2 linked regions of the Actinoalloteichus hymeniacidonis genome follow. The protein of the gene in region 2 interacts with the protein of the main gene of each other region in a pairwise test. Links are inferred from orthologs where the notes say so. Each region holds a gene or a part of one and is shown on either strand. Other genes may lie near its edges.

Evidence for each region.
Region 1: the proteins of BKA25_RS02365 (region 2) and rlmB interact in binary tests that used the Escherichia coli proteins (3 or more experiments, as listed by UniProt). The link is inferred for Actinoalloteichus hymeniacidonis from one-to-one orthologs.

What each region holds. Positions count from the first base shown.
Region 1 is NZ_JACHIS010000001.1:5,932,591-5,943,100, forward strand. The notes cover bases 3,181-6,180. They hold rlmB (23S rRNA (guanosine(2251)-2'-O)-methyltransferase RlmB), read right to left. Parts: upstream 5,161-6,180; coding sequence 4,201-5,160; downstream 3,181-4,200. Other genes in these bases: BKA25_RS25345 (MBOAT family O-acyltransferase), read right to left, coding at 3,181-4,070; cysS (cysteine--tRNA ligase), read right to left, coding at 5,160-6,180. Outside these bases: BKA25_RS25320 (DUF418 domain-containing protein), read left to right, coding at 1-606; BKA25_RS25325 (hypothetical protein), read right to left, coding at 708-1,013; BKA25_RS25330 (hypothetical protein), read right to left, coding at 1,006-1,272; BKA25_RS25335 (YxzC family protein), read left to right, coding at 1,536-1,820; BKA25_RS25340 (class I SAM-dependent methyltransferase), read left to right, coding at 1,989-2,729; more of BKA25_RS25345, read right to left, coding at 2,637-3,180; more of cysS, read right to left, coding at 6,181-6,590; BKA25_RS25360 (HAD family hydrolase), read right to left, coding at 6,655-7,353; BKA25_RS25365 (hypothetical protein), read right to left, coding at 7,426-7,686; BKA25_RS25370 (hypothetical protein), read right to left, coding at 7,683-8,201; BKA25_RS25375 (hypothetical protein), read right to left, coding at 8,198-8,767; BKA25_RS25380 (helix-turn-helix domain-containing protein), read left to right, coding at 8,892-9,749; BKA25_RS25385 (DUF397 domain-containing protein), read left to right, coding at 9,746-9,934; BKA25_RS25390 (DUF397 domain-containing protein), read left to right, coding at 10,049-10,246; BKA25_RS25395 (DUF397 domain-containing protein), read left to right, coding at 10,271-10,462. UniProt on the Escherichia coli protein: Specifically methylates the ribose of guanosine 2251 in 23S rRNA.
Region 2 is NZ_JACHIS010000001.1:509,076-519,480, reverse strand. What follows is about bases 4,387-7,281. They hold BKA25_RS02365 (NAD(P)H-hydrate dehydratase), read right to left. Parts: upstream 6,613-7,281; coding sequence 5,161-6,612; downstream 4,387-5,160. Other genes in these bases: glmS (glutamine--fructose-6-phosphate transaminase (isomerizing)), read right to left, coding at 6,791-7,281; alr (alanine racemase), read right to left, coding at 4,387-5,073. Outside these bases: aceB (malate synthase A), read left to right, coding at 1-452; BKA25_RS02395 (hypothetical protein), read right to left, coding at 648-1,532; tRNA (adenosine(37)-N6)-threonylcarbamoyltransferase complex ATPase subunit type 1 TsaE, read right to left, coding at 1,840-2,406; BKA25_RS02385 (alpha/beta fold hydrolase), read right to left, coding at 2,403-3,512; BKA25_RS02380 (hypothetical protein), read right to left, coding at 3,509-3,700; BKA25_RS02375 (hypothetical protein), read right to left, coding at 3,725-3,883; more of alr, read right to left, coding at 3,880-4,386; more of glmS, read right to left, coding at 7,282-8,656; BKA25_RS02355 (dienelactone hydrolase family protein), read left to right, coding at 8,846-9,682; BKA25_RS02350 (hypothetical protein), read left to right, coding at 10,031-10,405. UniProt on the Escherichia coli protein: Bifunctional enzyme that catalyzes the epimerization of the S- and R-forms of NAD(P)HX and the dehydration of the S-form of NAD(P)HX at the expense of ADP, which is converted to AMP.

The sequences.
Region 1 (10,510 bases), 5.4 Mb from region 2 along the record:
CTCTTCTGGTCGCCGCTGGTCGTCGCCCAGGGGTTACTCGGGTTCGTCGTGCCGATCGCCGTACTGCTGGCGATCGTCTGCGCTCGGCGGCGAATCCTCGAATCGCCGGAGACACATCGCAGGTTGCTGATGCGCACCGCAGTCGTCGGGATCGCGATCGGCTGGCTCGGTGCCGTGCCCGCCGCCCTGGTGCACCACGGAATCTGGGAGCTGCCCGATTGGGCACCCACCCTGCTGCACCTGCTGACCGGGTTGTGCGGTGGGATCGGTTATGCGGCGCTCTTCGGTCTGATCGCCGCTCGCTTCGCCGACGGTCGTTCTCCTGGCGCGCTGGTCGGCGGCCTGACGGCCATCGGGAAGCGGTCCCTGTCCTGCTATCTCGTGCAGTCGGTGATCTTCGCGCCGCTACTGGCCGCCTGGGGTCTCGGACTCGGCGCCACGCTCACCGAATGGCAGGCCGCGTTGATCGCGGTGGCGGCCTGGCTCGTCTCGATGGTGTTCGCCATCGCGTTGGAGCGTGCGGGTAAACGCGGTCCGGCGGAGTGGTTGCTGCGCAGGCTGGCCTATCGCGGACGACGTTCCTCGGCGACACCGGTAGCACGCTGATCGGGTTTCGCAGCCCGGACAGCTGTCGTCGCGGTCGAGTGCGGCTGCGGCGACAGCTGGCCTGGGAATAGCACCGGCCGCTGGGGCGGGGCTACATCCGGTCAGTCATCGCCGCCGATGTCGTCGGCATTCGTACCGCCATTTGAACCACCGATGTGGTCGTAGTGGCCGGACGGGCCGAAGACGGTGGGGTTGTCCCGGCTGCCGTTCTCGGGTTGCCGGTTCGGCTTCGGCGGCTGCTCGGATCGAACCTTCCTTGGTCCCCGACGCGCGAGGGCGAACGGCAGAATCAGGGCTAGCAGCACCATGGCCGTCAGAAGCAGCAGCCCGAGCGACGGGAGTTGGGCAGATTCCGCCTCAGCGGCGATGTCCAAGACGCCGGCCGCGAATTCGGCCGACTCAGTCACCGCCACCGCCGCCGCCGCCGTCGCCCCCACCACCGCTATCGCCGCCGCCCCAACCGCCACCGCTGTCGGAATGGGAGTCGGACGATGCGGATTCGTGGTGGCGTTCGTAGTCGCCGTAGTAGGTGTGGCCGCTATCGCCGGGGCCGCTGTCTCGATAGGGCCGCCGCTTGGCGGGGCGCCGGGTGCGCTTGCGGGCGGCACTGCGGCGCGCGGCGATCGCGATGAGAACCATGATGCCCAGCGGGATGAGCGCATACATCCACGCCGGTAACCCGTCGCCTTCCCCGCTCGACGCCGCTAAGCCGCTTGCCGTTTCGCTTGCCAGGCCGGCGATCACGCCAAGGCTCATTCTCGGACCTCCCGAATACGCTGCCCCCAGGAACGGCGGCTCGCTCAGGTTAGGCAGCGGATCTTCGGCTTGGACGCGAAATAACAGCATCGCCTACGGATGTTCACTGTCCGCAGGCATCGGGTGTGTGTGCTCCTCCCGGGCTGGGCTGTCTTGCGGTTACGGTCAACGATGTGACAGGCGACCAACGGCCGGACCTGGATCAGATCGAGGCTCGATTCCGGGCGGTTCTCGATGGGCGGTCCAGCCGCGATGCCATTGATCGGTGGGCCGCGAGGTGGGTAGCCGACGACGCTCTCAGCTGGGACGAGGTGAGTTGGTGGGCGTTGGAGAAGCTTCACGGCATCGATCTTCGCCATGGGCCACACCAGGATTTCCTCCACGGCGACGACCAGATCCGAGGCTGGCTGGTGGAACTGCACGCTCGCCGCGCCGCCGATCGGGACACCGGCGACTGACGCACTTCAGATCATCACGATGGACGCCACAATCGGTTCGCGCCGCTACCTGCATTCACGCCATGCCGGTCGGGTCCGAGGGTCGACGCGGCAAGCGACTCGGTCTCGCGAATTCGTCACCGCGAAAATTCGGTTTAGAGAGGTTTCGGTCGGATCTAGAATTCGATCATGATCAACCCGAATGCCGCCTTCGACGAACTCGCGCCGAACTACGATTCCGATGGCAGCCATCGGACGTTGGCCGAGCGTCTGGTCGCGGGCCTGGCGCCCTTGCGGGCGAAAGCAACCGTGCTCGATGTGGCAACGGGAACCGGCGCGGCGGCCTTCGCAGCACTGCGTCGGCTCGACATCACGCGTGTCGTGGCCGTGGACATCTCCGAGGGCATGATTCAACGAGCGAGACAGGCAGCCACCACCGCCGATCCGACGGGCCGGATCGAATGGCAGGTGGCGGCGGGCGTGCCCGCCCCGATGCCCGCAGGCTCCGCCGACCTCGTGCTGTGTGCCTCTTCGCTGCAATTCCTGGGCCGGGCGGCGCTGACCGATTGGCTGCGCGTGCTCCGGCCCGGCGGTCAGGTGGCCTTCACGCTGACCTCGGCGGCGTGCTTCCGGCCCTCCGGTGCCTTCGCCGAGCTGGCCGCCGCCGATCTGCCGATGCCCGCCGACGAGCAACAGGCGGCGCGAATCGCCGGCGAGGCCGGGTTCGAGAACGTCGCCGTGACCACCGTCGAGATCGCAGGCGACCGCCCGAAGGTCGTGTTCCTGGTGTACGGCACCGCTGAGGAAGCGAAGTTCGATTCAGGAGATGAGCAAGTCTCAGAACTGGTAATACAAGAACGGGCTGAACGTCCCGGTGGCGACCAGGATCGCGGCGTACCAGAGGCCGACGGTCAGCAGGGCCACGCGTAAGACGGTGGCGGACCGCGACCGGGCCGATTCCAGGTAGGGGCCGGTCACCGACTTCGACGGCAGGAAGAAGGCTCCGACAGCGAAGATCAGGATGAGCAGGCGTTGGTTGTTCAGCGCGTCGTCGACCTCGATCGACAAACCGGTGAAGTCGGGGATCGCCATGCTGCCGAGCACGCTGAACGCGCTGGCCATGTCGGGGGCACGGAACAAGACCCAGCCGATGGTGACGAGCAGCGTGGTCAGCACTCGGCGCGCGATGCGCCCGCCCGCCGAGGCTGGCGCCTTGTCCTTGCCGGTGGCCCGTTCGAAGACCAGCAGGGCGCCGTGGAAGAGGCCCCAGATGATGAAGGTCCACGCGGCGCCGTGCCAGAAGCCGGTGAGGAAGAAGATGATCCACAGGTTGCGGTAGGTCTTGGCCGAGCCGTGTCGGTTGCCGCCCAACGGGATGTAGACGTAGTCGCGGAACCAGCGCGACAGCGACATGTGCCAGCGACGCCAGAACTCGGTGACCGTGACCGAGGAATAGGGGCGGGCGAAGTTCTCCGGCAGCCGGAAGCCCAGCATCCGGCCTAAACCGATGGCCATGTCCGAGTAGCCGGAGAAGTCGAAGTAGAGCTGCAAGGTGTAGGCGATCGCGCCCAGCCAGGCGATCGCGAAGGTCATGTCCTGGTCAGGCGTGTTGAAGCAGGCCGCGACGACCGGGGCGAGCGAGTCGGCGACGATGACCTTCTTGGCCAGCCCCAGCGCGAATCGGGGCAGTCCGGCGGCGATGTCGTCGAGCCGGTGGCTGCGTTCCTGCGGCAGCTGGTCGGCGATCTCCCGGTATCGGATGATCGGCCCGGCGACCAGCTGCGGGAACATCGCGATGTAGGTGATGAACGACACCGGATTACGCAGGGCGGGCCGCTCGCCGCGATAGATGTCCACCACATAGGAGATGTGGTGGAAGGTGTAGAAGGAGATGCCGATCGGCAGTGCCAGTTCCACCGTCGGCAGGTCCGCACCGAACCAGCCGGCCAGGACGGCGGCCTGTTCGGTGGCGAACCCCGCGTACTTCCAGACGAAGAGGATCGAGAGGTTGAAGCTGATGACGCCGATCAGCAGCCATTTCTTCCGGCGTCGTTCGAGGTCCCACTCGTCCGGTTGCAGCGCGGGCGCCACCAGGTAGTTGACGACGATGCACGACAACAGCAGCAGGGTCGTGCCGCCCGCCCCGCTGGCGTAGAACACCAGGCTGGCCACGGCGACGACGCCGTTGCGCCAGCTCCGGGGTGCGATCAGCACCGCCGCGAGAACGACGGGCATGAAGTACCACAGGAAAAGCGGGCTGGCGAACGACATTCTCGGCCTTATCGACGTCTGGCGAGCGACTCTAACCGATCGAAGACGGCCGAGTACCCGAGATGGTCAACCTCGTCCGCATCGGTGCGGCGAGCAGCGCGTTCGTCGCTCCTCGCCGCCCTTCGCCTGATCAGGACAGGCGCCTGCGACGAGCCACCTCGGCCAGCACCACGCCGGTTGCCACCGAAGCATTCAACGACTCGACGTCGGTGGACATCGGAATCGACACGGTCTCGTCGCAGGTCTCCTTGACCAACCGTGACAGTCCACGGCCCTCGGAGCCGACGACGACCACCAACGGCCCGGTCGCCAATTCCAGTTCGTCCACGCTGATGGAACCGTCGGCGTCCAGACCGACGATCATGAAACCCTGTTTCGCCCAATCCTTCAAGGTTCGGGTCAGGTTTGTCGCCTTGGCCACGGGGATCCTGGCCGCGGTGCCCGCGCTGGTCCGCCACGCGACGGCCGTCAGACCCGCGCTGCGGCGCTGCGGAACCACGACGCCGTTGGCGCCGAAGGCCGCAGCCGAGCGGATGACCGCGCCGAGGTTGCGGGGGTCGGTGACCCCGTCCAGCGCCACCAGCAGGGGCGGACCGCTCGATTCACCGGCTGCGGTGATCAGGTCGTCCGGGTGGGCGTAGTCGAAGGGCGGCACCTGGAGCCCGATGCCCTGGTGCATGGCGCCCTGGGTGATGCGGTCCAGCTCGGTGCGCGAGACCTCCGAGACGGCGACGCCCTGTTCGGTGGCGAGGTTGACGGCCTCGGTCACCCGATCGTCCAGCTCGATCCCACTGGCCACATACAGCGCGGTGGCGGGCACGCCTACCCGCAGGCACTCCACCACCGGGTTGCGTCCCGCGATGGTCTCGGCGCCGGTACCGGCCGACTTCGAACGCTGCTCACGGTTGGCCGCCGCCCGGTTGGCGAGTTCGGCCCGCCGATGCGCCGGGTGGTAGGGCCGGTCCTCGGCACGCGGCGTGGGCCCGCGCCCTTCCAGTGCCTTGCGTCGCTGACCGCCGGAGCCGGTCGTGGCACCTTTCTTGGTGCCCGGCTTGCGCATCGCACCACGCCGCTGGGAGTTGCCCGCCATCAGTTGCTGTCCTTCACAGTCCATGTCGGCCCGTCCGGACCGTCTTCGACAGCGATCCCGACCGTAAGCAGCCGATCGCGAATCGCATCGGCACTCGCGAAGTCGCGGGCTGCCCGAGCGTTCTGCCGCTCGACCAACAACTGTTGCACGAGTTCGCCGAGGACCCCAACCGCGCGGTCTTCCGTGCTACCGGCTGCGGTGTCCCACTCGGTGGCGAGCGGGTCGAGGCCGAGGCTCGCCAACATTCTACGGACCAATGCGACGTGCTCGACCAGCGCCGACCTGCCCTCGGCCGAGGAGTCCTCGGCGAGCAGCTGGTTACCGGCCCGCACCAGGTTGTGCACGACGGCCAGCGCCCGAGGCACGTTGAGGTCGTCGTCCATCGCGGCGGCGAACTCGACCCAGGACTGGGTGGCGACCAGGGCGGCTTCGTCGGCGGACTGCTCGTCGGTGGCGTCGGTGGCCTTGCGGACGAAAGCCTCGATCCGCTGATAGGCCTTGGCCGCCTCGCCCAGTGCTTCCTCGCTGTATTCGAGGTTGGAGCGGTAGTGCGCCGAGACGAGGTAATACCGCAGCTCGGGGGCCCGCACCCGCTCCAACATGACCGGGATGCCGACGGTGTTGCCCAGCGACTTGGACATCTTCTCGCCGCTCATGGTCACCCAGGCGTTGTGCAGCCAGTATTCGGCGAACCCGTCGCCTGCGGCGTTCGACTGGGCCGCCTCGTTCTCGTGGTGCGGGAACACCAGGTCGGCGCCGCCGCCGTGGATGTCGAAGCGCGGGCCGAGGTAGTAGGTGGCCATCGCGGAGCACTCCAGGTGCCAGCCGGGCCGACCGGGGCCCCACGGGGTCGGCCACGAGGGCTCCCCCGGCTTCGCTGCCTTCCACAGGGTGAAGTCGCGCGGGTCACGTTTGCCGGTCGCGGCGGACTCGCCCTGCTGCATCTCGGACAGTCGCTGCCCGGAGAGCTGCCCGTAGTCGGGGTAGCTGGTCACCGAGAAGTAGACGTCGCCGTCGGCCGCGTAGGCGTGACCTCGGTCGATGAGCCGTTGCATCAGCTCGACCATCTGCGTGATGTGTCCGGTCGCCCGAGGCGTGACGGACGGCGGGAGGCAGCCGAGCTTGTCGTAGGCGTCCTCGAAGGCCCGCTCGAAGCGCGCGGCCCACTCCCACCACGGCCTGCCTGCGGCCTCGGCCTTGGTCAGGACCTTGTCGTCGATGTCGGTGACGTTGCGCACCAGGAGCACGTCATAGCCTGCCAGCATCAGCCAGCGGCGCAGCACGTCGAAGTTGAGCCCGCTGCGCACATGGCCGATATGCGGAATTCCCTGGACGGTCGCCCCACACACATAGATCGACACCACGCCGTCCTGTAGCGGACGAAAGTCCCGGGTGGTTCGAGTACCGGTGTCGTGTAGGCGCAAAGTCACATCGGAAAGGGTACGGAATCACAGACTTCCGCAACAGAAAGGGTTGACGAAGTCCGTTTCATCATCAAGCAGGCGCGGAATCCAACAGCCCATGCTTGCCGAGCACGTCCAGCAGGGCGGCAGGCCGCTGGTCGGTCGGCAGCGGCGGGACGATCGCCACGGTGCAGCCCAACTCGGCGGCCGCGCCGTCGGCCTCGGGGCTGTCGCCGACCATCAGTGTCTCGGCGGGCTCGACGCCGAGCCGTTCGCAGGCGATCTGGAACAGCTTGAGGTCGGGTTTCATCGCCCCTTCGACGTAGGACAGGGCGTACTCGTCGACCAACTCGGCCGCGTCGATGCTCGCCAACGCCGACCGGACGTCCCAGACGATGTTGCTGACCACCGCCGTGCGAATCCCGCCTGCGCGCAGCCCCCGCAATGCCGACGCCGTGTCGGGATAAGGCCGCCAATAGGCGGGGTCGATCAACCGCCGGTAAAGCGGTTCGGCCAACTTCTCATCGATGCCCGCTTCGCGAATGATGGCTTGATAAACCGTCTGATGCAGCGAGGCATCGAGGTCCCGACGATTCCAGGCATCTCGAAGTTCGGGGGGCAGGCCCGCTTCCTCGCCTGCGGGCGCGGTGAGCCGAACGATCAGTTTGGCCTCGGCATCCTCGGACAGCGGGGAGCCTGCCCCATCGCCGAGGCCGCGAAACCAGGCCGGGCCCGGTTCGAGCCGAAACAGGGTCCCGGAGAAGTCGAACAGCACGCCGCGAATCGCCACGCGCTCCACGGTACGTCGTCGGGCGGCGCGGACACCATGGGCCTTTCGGCCGGTGCTACCGGTCGTCGGCTCTTACTGGTCGGGAGATCGGGTGGGATTGCCGCGCAACACCCAGGCGTAATCGGCGCAGGCCGGGCAGGTGAGCTGTGGTCGAGTCGGATCGCTGCGGGCGGCGTCGCTGTTGACAACGAGCCGGGTGCCGCAGAAGGCCGTGATCTCGGTGCCTGCGGGCGGTCGGGGCGGGGGCGCGGCGTGCCGGTCGGAGACGGCGGATCTCGGCCTGGCGACGGGTTCCCAGAACAACTGTGGGTCGCCGTGCCAACCGGGGATCACCGTCCTGCCCGCAGGATCCGAGGCTGCCGAGCCCTACGGGATGGTTCGATGCGCCTGCGGAACTCGATCGGGCCGGTGGGGGTCGTCGGCAGCGGTTCGACGCCGGTGGGCAGCGGGTAGGGATCGACGAGGTTGATGGCGTCGACCAGGGCGATCACCAGTCGTGGCAGGCGATCGAGCCCGATTCGCCAGGCGTCACGGGGTGCGCGTTCGCCGAGGACAGCCAGATCGATCCCCACGCCGGGATACACGGTCAGCACCACCACGCGAGGCGCCAAACCAGGGCCGAGCGCGCGCAGTCGGGTCTCGCCGGGTTGTCGCAGGTCGATGTTGTCGATCAGTGAACGGGTGGTCGTGGGGTTGAGCGCGGCCAGACCTGCGGAGCTGAACCCGAGTTCGAGAAGGACCCGGTGTGCGGACCGGTCGACGGTGATCGCGATTCGTTGGCTGCTTCGGCGCCTGCCGCGTAGGTCGGCGGGGATCAGACTGAACAGCTCGGCGTCGGGATAGATCATGCGGCGCTCCGGAGCGGGACGTCGAGACTGCCGGTGAAGGCGGTGACATAGCCGGGCGATGGTGTGGGGTGCCGGTGGAGCGGCGATTGGTGGGAGCCCTGTGGTTCTTGGGACTGCGACGGGGTTTGCCAGCAACGCGCGGCGATCGCGGCCACGCAGTAGAAGTCGTCCTCTGCGGGATCGGCGTCGAGTGTTTCCCGCAGTAGCAACACATCACCCGCCGTCGGGTCGAATCGCGCTGGCTCGAAGGCGAAGTCATCGAGCGGGAATGGATCGGGCTCGGTCTCCCATTCCGAAGAGGTCGAGGTGGCCGCGTCTGGCCAGCCGATGGTCAGTAATGCCTCGTCACGAGGTGACGCGGCAATGCGTCGAGGTGCTGTCGCGCGGGCGGTGGTGTGCGTGGCCTGCGGTGAATAGCGGTGGTCGGACGCGGTTCGCGTGGCTCGCGGGCTGTGCGAGGCCAGGACGGCGACCGGCTCCCCGAAGGAGATCCAGATCAACACCACTCCGAACACCATGAGCGCCAACCCGCCCAACGCGGTACCGACAAAGCCGTCGATCGACATGAGCGACTCCGGAAATGTCACTGTCTGCAACTGGGACAGCACCAGCTTCTGGAAGTGACCCAGCTACTGTCAAGCTCCGCTCGGCCTATCCGCCCAATCGAGTGGCGGCGCTATCGTTCGATGCATGGCCAGCACAAACAAGAGCCCGCTTGTCTATGCGCTCGGCGAGGAGTTGAAGCGACTCCGCCTCGCGAAAGGGCTAACGGTCCGTGCTGTAGGTCGATTGGTCGGCGCCGATCACACCCTGGTCAGTCGCACCGAGTCAGGGGTGCGGAAGGTTTCTCCCGAGGAGATCGCCAGGTGGCTCGGCGCCATCGGAGCCGACAACGAGGACTACGACCGAATCCTCGAAATGGCACGAGACGCCACGCGAGCGACCTGGTCGGAGGTGAATAGTCCCGGATTGCCCACCCTGCTCGATACTTTGATCAAGTACGAACAACAGGCCACCGCGATCACCGAGGTCAATCCGATGCTTGTTCCTGGGCTGCTTCAGACCAGGGACTACGCGATGGCTGTCATGTCGGATGGCGATCTGGCAGCCGACAAAATTCTTCCCCGAGTGATGTACCGCCTCGGGCGGCAGGATGTCCTTCATCGCAAGGACGGCCCACACTTCACCGCGCTCATCGAAGAATCAGTTCTGCTCCGCCACATAGGCGGACACTGCGTGATGGCAGACCAGCTGGACTACCTGCTCGAAGCCAGCTCCCGCAAGAACGTTGACGTCCGGGTGATCCCACTATCAGCAGGCGCGCACGGCGGACTGGCAGGCGCCTGGGTCCTACTTGAGTTCCCCGTCGCACCACCAATTGTTCATCTCGAGCACGTTGGTTCCGCAACATTTCTCCATAAGCGACCACACACCCAATCCTTCCTCAACGCCCGCAGTAGCCTCTTGGATATCGCCTTGAACGGAGCCGAGTCTGCCGAGGTAATTACCTCTTATGCAGATCAGCATCGACGGAATGGGGATTCATGAACGAGCCGATCTCATGGCGCAAGTCAAAGCGCTCACACCAGACCACCTCATGCATTGAAGTGGGCCAGGATCCAAGAAACATGCGCATCCGAGACACCAAGAACAGAGCGGGCGGCACGCTACTCCTCGATAAGTCGACGTTCAGCGCCTTCTTAGCCGCAGTCAAGTCGGATCGGTTGCGCTAGAGCCCCCGTCAGGCTGCTATGGAACCGACCGATGGCGCTAACAGCACCAAGACTCACAACGCCTGCGTAAGGACCGCCAGCAACTCAGCGGAACATTTGAAAGAGGGTAGCAACATGACGGCACCCCGACAGTTCCACAATTGGCAGAAGTCAGCACACAGCGGCGGGCAGAGCCAATGCGTCGAGGTTGGCCAGGCTCCCGGCCTGATCGGCATCAGAGATACGAAGAACCGCACAGGCGGAACCCTCGTGATCGAACGCGGCGCGTTCGGCATCTTCCTAGCGGCAGTGAAAGCTAACCGGCTCCACTGACAGCGCACGAGAGGACGTTGCGACATGATGACGGACCTGCATAGATGGCGTAAATCGACACGATCTGGACAGCAAAGCTCTTGCGTCGAGGTCGGCCGGGCCCCCGGCTTAGTCGGCATCAGAGACACCAAGAACCGCGCGGGCGGAACCCTCATGGTCGAGCGCGCTGCCTTCGGCACATTCCTGGCAGCGGTGAAGGCCGACCGGCTCAACTGACCCGCCCACGGCAACGGCCTCCGGACCACACCGGACCGGAGGCCGCTC
Region 2 (10,405 bases):
TGCGCGTCGACCCGAACCAGCTGGACCGGACCAGGGACGAGGCGACCTACGATCCGCAGACGCTGCTCGACATCGCCTCGGCGGGCGGTGTCGTCACCGACGTCGGGCTGCGGGCGGCCGTCGACCTCGGCATCCGTTACCTCATCGGTTGGCTCGGCGGCTCGGGTGCGGTGCCCATCGGCCGTCGGCTCGTGGACACCGCCACCGCCGAGATCTCTCGCTCGCAGCTATGGCAATGGGTACACAACGGAGTGCAACTCGAGTCCGGCGCGACCGTGGATGTCGAACTGGTGCACGAGGTGGTGCAGGAGACGCGGGAGCGTCTACAGGTCGAATTGCCCGCCGGCCAGCTGCCTCGACTCGACGAGGCCACCGAATGGTTCGAAGAGGTCGCTCTGTCGGAGCGCTTCATCGATTTCCTGACGTTGCCCGCAGTGCAACGGCTGCCGTGATCGGCGTGGGATCCAGCCAACGCCGTGCCGAGCCATCGCATCCCCGGTGGCGCCCATGCGGTCGCGTCGCTTGAGGCTCGTTGGTCTTGCATCGTGCCGATCGGCGAACCGTGTCTGCACCGCAGCTGTGCGGCTGCGGTGCAGACTCGGGTGACAGCCGCACAACGCGATGTCGACCGGTAGGCGAGCTCCTGATCAGCCCGTCGTGATCTGGTACGAGCGCAGCATCGTCTGATCGACGCTGTTGCCCGCCGCGTCGACGGCGCTGGCCCGCAACGAGACGAACCCGTCCGAATCCGGGTGATCCAGTAGCGCCGTCGCGCCCTGCTCGGTCGCCGTCGTCGGCACGACGGCCCAGGATGCACCGTCGTCGTAGGAGACCTCCATGGTCAGCTCCGTGATCTCGGTGCCGAGCAGGTGCTCCGGGTGCAGTTGAACCGGATATTCGACCCCTGCGGGCGCACGGCCGAAGTCGTCGACCTCGCTCTCGAACCGCACACCCGCCAGCGGCAACACCTCCGGCTGGTCCCCCTCGACGGGCGCGGAGTCGAAGGTCCAGGAGACCTCGACCTCGGTACCGATCAGGCGACCACGGCGCCTCGCGGGTGGCTGCGACCTCAAGGGTGTACCTGCCCGCGTCCGCAGGCACGGCGAAGCTGCCTGCGCCGACCTCCGGTGAACTCCCCAGCACTTCGCCATCCCGCGACAACGTGGTGTTTCCGACGAGGCCCTCCCCACCCCGATGTAAGCCGTATCGGCCTCGGCCGTGGCGAAAGCACCCACGGAGATTTCGATCCGGTCGCCGATCCGTTGGCTGCGGCGCGCTTCGTAGCCGTAGGGGGACGGGCTCAGTGGCGCCGAGTTCCAATTCGTCTCGACCTCTTCGGCCTCTCGGGCACCCGAGAATCCGATGGACTCGGCGAGAGTCGAATCGGAATCCGGATCGAGCAGCATCAGGTCCTCGTCCCATTCTCCCGGCGTGAAGAATTCGAGAGATTCGTTCGGCAACTCGCGCATGAAGCCGACCGAGGGGGTGATGTCGGTTCCGGGCAGGTATCCGTAGGAGACCAACAGCGCCATTGATTCAACGCCCTGCGCACGGCGGATATCGGCAGGTCAGCGCCGCACCTGAACCGGCTGCACCCAAGGGACATCACAGCATCGACACACCGACGCGAAAGCGTGGCTGCGGCAGACGACAGCATTCGGCCAGTGCACAAGAGTTGTCATCTGGTTTTTCCGCTCGACATCTTGCAACAGTCCCCGGTGCGCGCCGCTCCGACACCGCCCGGCGGAATCGACTACCTATTTCGTTGCCGAATTATCGATTTGTCCGAAATCGATTTGTGCGATCCTCACCTGAATGCCGGGTTCGCAGAACAGAGGATCAGAGATCGGCGAGTCGACGCGTCCACGTCGGTCCGTTCGCCACGAGCACCGCCGAGCGCGAGTCGTCGAGTTTGCGGTCGAGCCGGATGAGCAGGTGTTCCTCCGTCAATGCCTCGGCGAGACCCTCACCCCACTCGACGACGACCACGGCCTGGTCGAGGTCGAAGCCGAGGTCCAGGTCCTCCAGCTCCCCGACGCCACCGAGGCGGTAGGCGTCGACGTGCACCAGCGCGATGCCCCGTCCAGCAGGCGCGGCTCGGTGGAGTCGGGCGATGACGAAGGTCGGCGAGGTGATTCGGCCGACCACCCCGAGCCCCGCGCCCAAACCCTGGGTCAGGGCGGTCTTGCCCGCCCCGAGTGGCCCGGACAGCACGATCAGATCACCCGCCCGGGCGAGGCCGCCGAGCTGCCTGCCCAGTTCGTGGGTGTCCTCGGCCGCAGGCAGCGTCCGGTGTAGCTCCACGGCCGCTTCGAGGTCCGGTGCCGTCCACCCCGCGGCCACGCTCGTCAGTCCGGGATCCAGTTCGACCCGGTCGTTCTCCGGTGAGAATCGATCGTCGCTCATGCCTCTGCCTGTTCGATTCGCTGTCGGGCCGATGGCGTCCTGCGTTCGCCGTGGGCCTGCCGGATGAGCTGCCGGATCGCCTCCGTGCACTGCTCGGGTTGTTCCAGCATCACCATGTGGCCGGCGCCCGCCACCCGCACGAACTCGGCGTCGGGCAGTTCACGGGCGATGACCTCCGAATGCCAGAACGGCGTGATCCGGTCGGCATCGCCCGCCAACACCAGGACATGGCAGTGGCGCAACCCGACCAGGGCGGTCACTCGATCATGGGTGCTCAGGGTTTCGAGGAAGTCGGTGACGACCTGCAACGGGGTGCCGTTGATCATCTCGACCATCAGGTCCACGAGCCGTGGGTGGACCTTGCGGTCGCCGAAGGCGATCGACCGAACCCCGCTGCGGGTGATCCCGCCGCCCGCCCGGCGGACCATCTCGAACAGGCCCGGCTGCCAGGCGGCGACCCGGCCGACGCTTCTGGCCATCGGGTTGCGGCGGTTGAGGAACGACTTCGCCAGGCCGGACCGGGCCAGCTCCCCGGCGGCCGTGCCGACCAGGGCCACGGCTTTGATCCGCTCGACGAACAGCTCCGGATACTGCTCGGCCAGCGCCATGACGGTCATGCCGCCCATCGAGTGCCCCACCAGGACCAGCGGTCCGGTGGGCGCGGCGACCCGCAGGATTCCGGCCAGGTCCCGACCGAGCTGCTCGATGGTCGACGTCGAGGTCGGTCCTCGGCCGGAGCGGCCGTGGCTGCGCTGATCGTAGGAGATCACTCGGACCCTGGGGTCGGTCAGCAACGGCAGGTCACGACGTTGGAAGTGCCAGCAACGGCGATCCAGTACGTAGCCGTGCACCAGCACCACGGTCAGCTCGGCGGCACCGCCATCAGCCGGGTTGACCTCCTCGACCACGATCGGCAGCCCGTCGTCGGCGGCCACCGTGTACTCCCGGTCGGGTTCCAGCGCGCCCAGCGCCTCCTCGGCCAACGGGTCGGCATCCTGCTCGCGTTGCGCGGCGAGCTTGGCGCTGTGCGCCGCGACGCCGACGGCGGCGCCCAAGGCCGCTCCGACCAGGCCCCCGACCATGCCGACGACATGCCAGGGCTTCATTCGGCCGACTCCGTGTGCGGCTTGGTGTGCGATCCGGCCGTCGATCGGTTGTGGGCCTGCGAACCCGGCCTGCCACCATCCTGCGCGAGCATCCGAGCCTTCTGCGCCGAGATGCCGATGACAGCGCCGCCCGAGGCTGCCACGACAACGCTGCCTGCCGCGATGCTCGCCACCTGCCAGATGCTCATCTACGTCTCCTGTACCGGGTTTCGTCACTCGCCGTGCGGTTGCTCGGCCTCGGGCCGCGCGTTGAGGTTCTTGATCTTCTGCACACCGAGGAAGACCAGGTAGCCCAGCGGCGCGACGAGGATGGCGACGAAGAGCAGCATCGCCACCTGGCTCGCGAGGTGGAGGAGCTGCCAGAGATTCATGCCCGATCCCCTCCGTTGTGTGCTGCCTCCGGCGGGCCGGACTCGCCGGGAAGGTCGACGACGTGGCGTCGCGCCCTCGGACGGTACAACCCGGTGACGATCTCGTAATCGATGGTGCCGATCGCATCGGCCCACTCGGTGGCGGTCGGCTCGCCGTGATCACCGGCGCCGAACAACACCACCGGATCGCCCGGCCGGACCGGGTCGTCACCGCAGTCCACCACGAACTGATCCATGCAGATCCGCCCGGCGATCGGACGTCTGGCACCGGCCAACCACACCGACATCCGCCCGGACAGCAGCCGAGGCATCCCATCGGCGTAACCCACCGGAACCAACGCCAGCGTGGTGTCGCGCGGGGCGGTCCAGGTGAGTCCGTAGGACACGCCCTCGCCTGCCGGTACCCGCTTGACCAGGGCGACCCGACTGCGCAGCGTCATCGCGGGTCGTAGTCGAACCTCGGTGTGGCCGGGAACCGGATTCAGGCCGTAGCAGGCGATACCCGGTCGGACCAGATCGAAGTGCAGGTCCGGACGGGTCAGGGTGGCGGCCGAGTTCGCCAGGTGCCGCATCGGATGCAGTCCGGCATCACACGCGACCCGGTAGGCCGCGTCGAAGCGCTCCGCCTGGGCGTCGATCGAGGGATGTCCGGGTTCATCGGCGCAGGCCAGATGCGACCACACCGCATCGACGGACACCTGACCGGCGCTCTCCGCCTCGGCGGCGGCCGCGACCAGCGCGGGCCAATCGTCCCGGGTGGCGCCATTCCGACTCAACCCGGTGTCGATCTTGAGATGGATGTCTGCGGTGGTTCCCAGCTGCCGAGCGGCCCGCACGACCGCTTGCAGGGTCGCCTGCGCCGCCACCGAGATGGTCACGCCATGGCGGACGGCCTCGGTGAAGTCCTCGTCGGCCTCGTGCAACCAGCAGAGGATGTCGGCGATGATGCCATCGGCTCGCAGCGCCAGTGCCTCGGCCTGCGAGCGGACGCCGAGCCAGGTCGCGCCGCCCGCCAGGGCCGCCCGCGCCGCGGTCGACGCGCCGTGTCCGTAGCCATCGGCCTTGACCACGGCCATCGTCGCGGCCCCGCTACGGCGGGCCTGTGCCGCCAGCAGCGCGACGTTTCCTCGGATGGCCTCGGCGTCGACTACCAGTTCGGCCCGAGACAGGGGCGGGTTCGATGCGTCCATGACCAGGTCATGGTGTCACAACCCGCGCGCCCGACCGGGGTGGTCATCGCCCGTGGCGACCAAGATCGCCCGGCGCGGTAGCCGGTTTCAGTCCAGCCGTCGCGCCCGGCGGATCGCGGCGGGGATCGCCGCCGACAACGCGGAGGCTCCGATGGGCGCGCCCCTGGCTGCGAGCTCGGCCGCCGAGGAATGCATCGCCGCCGCATAGCCTGCCGCCAGCCAGGGATCCAACCCGGACGCCAACAGGGCGCCGATCAACCCGGAGAGCACGTCACCGGAACCGGCCGTCGCCGCCCAGGAACCCCGAGCCTGATCGACCAGCACTCGGCCGTCCGGCGCGGCGATCACCGTCGTCTTGCCCTTGAGCAGCACCACGGCGTCGAAGGTGGCCGCCGCTCGTCGGACGGAGGCGACCCGATCCGCCCGGACCGGGCCCACCAGCCTGGCGAACTCGCCTGCGTGCGGGGTCAGCACCAGCGGGGTGTCCGGGTCGCGTTCGTCCCACAGGTTCTCGTTCTGCGCGAGCAGGGTGATCGCGTCGGCGTCGACACAGGTCGGCACGCCCGCCCGGAGTACCTGCCGGAGGACGTCCCGGCCGGAGTCGCCGGTGCCGATGCCCGGGCCTACCGTCCAGGACTGCACCCGACCCGCGTCGGCGACGGTGCCCGTGACGATCGCCTCCGGCCAGTGGTCGCGAACGACGTCGGCGGCGGGACCCGCGTAGCGGACCATGCCGGAGGTCGCCCGTACCGCCGCACTGGTGACGAGCACTGCGGCGCCGGGATACACGGCGGAGCCTGCGGCGACCCCGACCACACCCTGGCTGTACTTGTCGTCGTCGGGGCCGGGCACCGGCCAAGCCCTGGCCAGGTCCGAGGCGTCGACCAGAGACAGGTCGGGTTCGCCCAGCGCGGCGGTCAATCCGATGTCGAGCACCTCGACGTGGCCGGAATGGTCCGCACCCGCCCCGAGCACGTGACCGGGTTTGAGGCCGCCGAACGTGACCGTGCGCGCTGCGGAGACGGCCGCTCCGGTTACCTCGCCGGTCGCCGGGTCCACGCCGCTGGGTAGGTCCACCGCAAGGATCGGGGCGGTGACGTGCTCCAACAGCGCGGCGGCCGAGGGACGAAGGGGGCCGTGTGCCGACAAACCGACGATCCCGTCGATGACCAGGTCGGCGCGGGCGGCCACCGATCCGGCGGTGGTCGTCGAGGCATCGAGCGCGCTACCGCCTGCCGCCCGGAACGCGGCCAGCCCGGCCGGATGGGCGCGGTCGGGGGCGAGCAGGAGTGCGTCGACACGTACGCCGCGCTCCCGGAGGAAGGCCCCGGCCCACAGGGCGTCGCCGCCGTTGTTACCCGCCCCCACCAGCAACGCGACGCGGGTTCCGCTCACCCGACCACGATGTTCGCGGAGAAGTTCGGTGGCGGCGATGGCGACGCCGAACGCCGCCCGATACATCAGTGTCGTTTCCGGGACCCGTTCGGCCAGTTGCTTCTCCGCCGCACGGACCTGATCGGCGGTCCACACTCCACGCATCTCCACGCCCCTTCCACCGACATCCCGGCGGCCGTTCTCGGACGCCGCCGTGCCTGTCGAGCTTCGCACCGAGCGAGGCTCGTCGTGCGATCGATCTCCTACCGCACCTTGCCCGGCGGGCGTCGGATCGGACGTGCGAACCCGGCCGGATTCGAGTTCCGGCCGGGTTCGTCCGTGGTCACTCGACGGTGACGGACTTCGCCAGGTTGCGCGGCTTGTCGACGTCGTAGCCCCTCGCCTTGGCGATCTCGGCGGCGAAGACCTGGAGTGGGACGGTGGAGACCAAGGGCTGCAACAGCGTCGACACCGCAGGAACCTCGATCAGGTGGTCGGCGAACGGCCGGACCGTCTCGTCGCCCTCCTGCGCGATGACGATCGTCTGCGCGCCCCTGGCCTGGATCTCCCGGATGTTGGACAACAGCTTCGAGTGCAGCGTCGCCCGCCCCTTGGAAGAAGGCATCACCACGACGACGGGCAGGCCCTCCTCGATCAACGCGATCGGGCCATGCTTGAGTTCACCCGCCGCGAAGCCCTCGGCGTGCATGTAGGCGAGTTCCTTGAGCTTCAGGGCGCCCTCCAGGGCGACCGGGTAGCCGACGTGCCTACCGAGGAAGAGCACCGCCTTGGAATCGGCCACGTTCCTGGCCAGCTCACGGACCGCGTTCGAGGTGTCCAGCACCCGGTTGACGGCCTCGGGCATGGCCTCCAGCTCGCGGAACTCCCGGGCCACCTCGTCCGGGTACTTGGTGCCTCGGGCGCCGGCCAGGGCCAGACCGACTAGGTAGTTCGCGGCGATCTGGGCGAGGAAGGCCTTGGTGGAGGCGACACCGATCTCCGGGCCCGCGTGGGTGTAGAGCACCGCGTCGGATTCGCGGGGGATCTGGGCGCCGTTGGTGTTGCACACCGCGAGCACCCTGGCCTTCTGCTCCCGGGCGTGCCGGACGGCTTCCAGCGTGTCGGCGGTCTCTCCGGACTGGGAGACGGCCACTACCAGCGTGTCTCGGTCTAGAACCGGGTCCCGGTAGCGGAATTCGCTGGCGAGCTCGACCTCCACGGGGAGCCTGCACCAGTGCTCGATGGCGTACTTGGCGACCAGACCGGAGTGGTAGGCCGATCCGCAGGCGACGACGAAGACCTTGTCGATCTCCCGGAGATCCTGATCGGCGAGACGTTGCTCGTCCAGGATGATCCGGCCTTCGGAGAAGTGACCGCGCAGCGTGTTGGCCAGGGCCTCCGGCTGCTCCTCGATCTCCTTGAGCATGAAGTACTCGTGGCCGCCCTTCTCGGCGGCGGCGAGGTCCCAGTCCACCCGGAAGGTCTTGGCTGTGATCTCGGTGCCGTGGAAGTCGGTGACCTGGTAACCGTCACGGGTGATCACCACGGCCTGGTCCTGGCCGAGCTCGACCGCGTTCCTGGTGTGTTCGATGAACGCGGCCACATCGGAGGCGACGAAGGTCTCTCCCTCGCCGACGCCGACCACCAAGGGTGAGGAACGGCGGGCCGCGACAATCACATCGGGCTCATCCAGGTGGGTGACAACGAGGGTGAATGCGCCTTCGAGCCGCCTGGATACCGCCCGCACCGACTCCGGAAGATCGCCCTTGGTGCCGCCCTCGTCCACGCCGAGGTAGGCGCGGGCGATCAGGTGCGCGGTGGTCTCGGTGTCGGTGTCGCTGGCCATCTCGACGCCGGCCGTCTCCAGCTCGGCACGCAGTTGGGCGAAGTTCTCGATGATGCCGTTGTGCACGACCGCAACCCGCCCCGCCGCATCGGTATGCGGATGGGCGTTGCGGTCGGTTGGTGCGCCATGGGTGGCCCACCGGGTGTGGCCGATACCGGTGTTGCCGCCGAACTTCTCCCGCCCCACCTCATCGAGGCGTGCCTCGAGGTTGCGCAGCGGCCCGGCCTTGCGTTCCACCGCGAGCCCACCGTCGACCACGGCGATACCCGCAGAGTCATAGCCTCGGTATTCCAGCCTTCGGAGTCCGGCCAGTACCACGTCACGTGCCTGCTGATGGCCCACATATCCGACGATTCCGCACACAGAGACAGCGTAAGCCAGCACGGCGATGTCTTCTCCGTTGTGAGATGCCCCCGCATTACCGCAGGTGATACGGCGGAAGGAATCATTTTTGGTATAGACCAGTACTGATCATGTCGACCGATCATGAATCACCGACGTATTCCGGGTCCGCGCGCCCCGCAGTGGGCTGATCGACTACCGTCGCTATTCATGGTCGCCCCCGCCAAGAAGCTGCTCGCCGAGCTGAGCAGGCCAGGACCGCACCAGGTGCTCTACGGCGATCTCGCCCTGGTCGGCCTGCCCGGTCTGGTCGTCACGCCACGACGAGGCCTGGATCTGCCTGCCGTGGCCTTCGGACACGGCTGGATGCAGCCGCTTCCCCGCTATCGGAGCCTGCTCCGACATCTGGCGTCCTGGGGCATCGTGGTCGCCGCGCCCGCGACCCAGCGCGGACCGCTGCCCTCGCATCGGCTGTTCGCCGCCGACCTGATCACCGCACTCGACATGGCGACCAAGGTCCGACTCGGCGACGGCCGGATCAGCATCGACACCGGAAAGCTGGGTGTCGTCGGCCACTCCTTCGGCGGCGGGGCGGCCGTGCTGGCCGCAGCCGAGGACGCCCGGATCCGCAGTGTGGTGACCATCTCCCCGACCGAGTCCCGACCGTCGGCGATTCAGGCCGCCGGGGGAATCCGGGTCCCGGCGCTGCACCTGGCGGCCGCAGAAGACCGCGTCGCGCCCCCGGAAGCCACCTCGGAGCCGCTGGCCACCGCCTGGGCAGGTCCGGTCCAGTATCGAACCCTGGCCAAGGCCGACCACCTCGGCGTCACCGAGGGCAGGCATTGGAGCGAACTACTGATGGACGGCCGGGCCGCGCACCGCCCGCGCAGGCTGGCCACCGCGTTGACCACGGCCTTCCTGCTACGGGTGCTCACCGGAAACCGCGAGGTGGACCCGCTGTTGGAACACGACGTCTCCGGCGCAAACCTGGAATTCAGCAGGCGCAGCCTGCCTGCCGCCAAGCTCGCGGCGGCGAAGGCAGGCTGATCGGCCTGATGGTCGTACCGGGTTCTCACCCGGAGTCGATAACCTGAAGCGATCGCGCGATGGCACGACGTATTCGGGGGCAGGATCTTGTCACAAGCAGGGCCGGGGGCCGGGCCGTATCCGATGGGAGCAGGCCAACCATCGGGACCACTGACACCCGGTTTCGGTGGACCGCCGAGTGGGCCGATGGCGCAGCAGGCCGGGCCTGGGGCGCCGTTCGGGGCGCCGCCGGGTATGCAAGGGCCGCCGGGTATGCCAGGGCCTGGCGTACCCGGACCGGGGATGGGTCACTCGCCGCCCGGTGGCGGATCGCCTTCCGGCCACGGCAGGGCTGGCAGACCGTCGCCGGTGTCGCTGATCCTGGGCATCCTCTTGGTGGTGATCGCGGCGGTTCCCGCCGCCATCGACAGTCGCCTTCTGATGTTCTTTTTTCCGCTAGAACTGTTCGCAAGCGCATACGGCCTGATCACCGCCGCTGCAACACTGCTCCCGATCCTCGCGGCAGCACTCATCCCGCTGATCCGGCGCGTGGCACAGGCGTTGATCGTGCTCGGCGGCGTGGCTAACGGCGTCCTCGTCGGCATCATCTTCGGCGGGAGCAGCGAGGCGCCGTCGACCCATGACTGGTTCATGGCGGTCTGTCTGGGGCTGGCCGCGATCGCCATGGTCGTGTTGCCGTTCGTCCCGCCACTGAGCTGGTGGGCGCGCGGCAGCTCGACACCG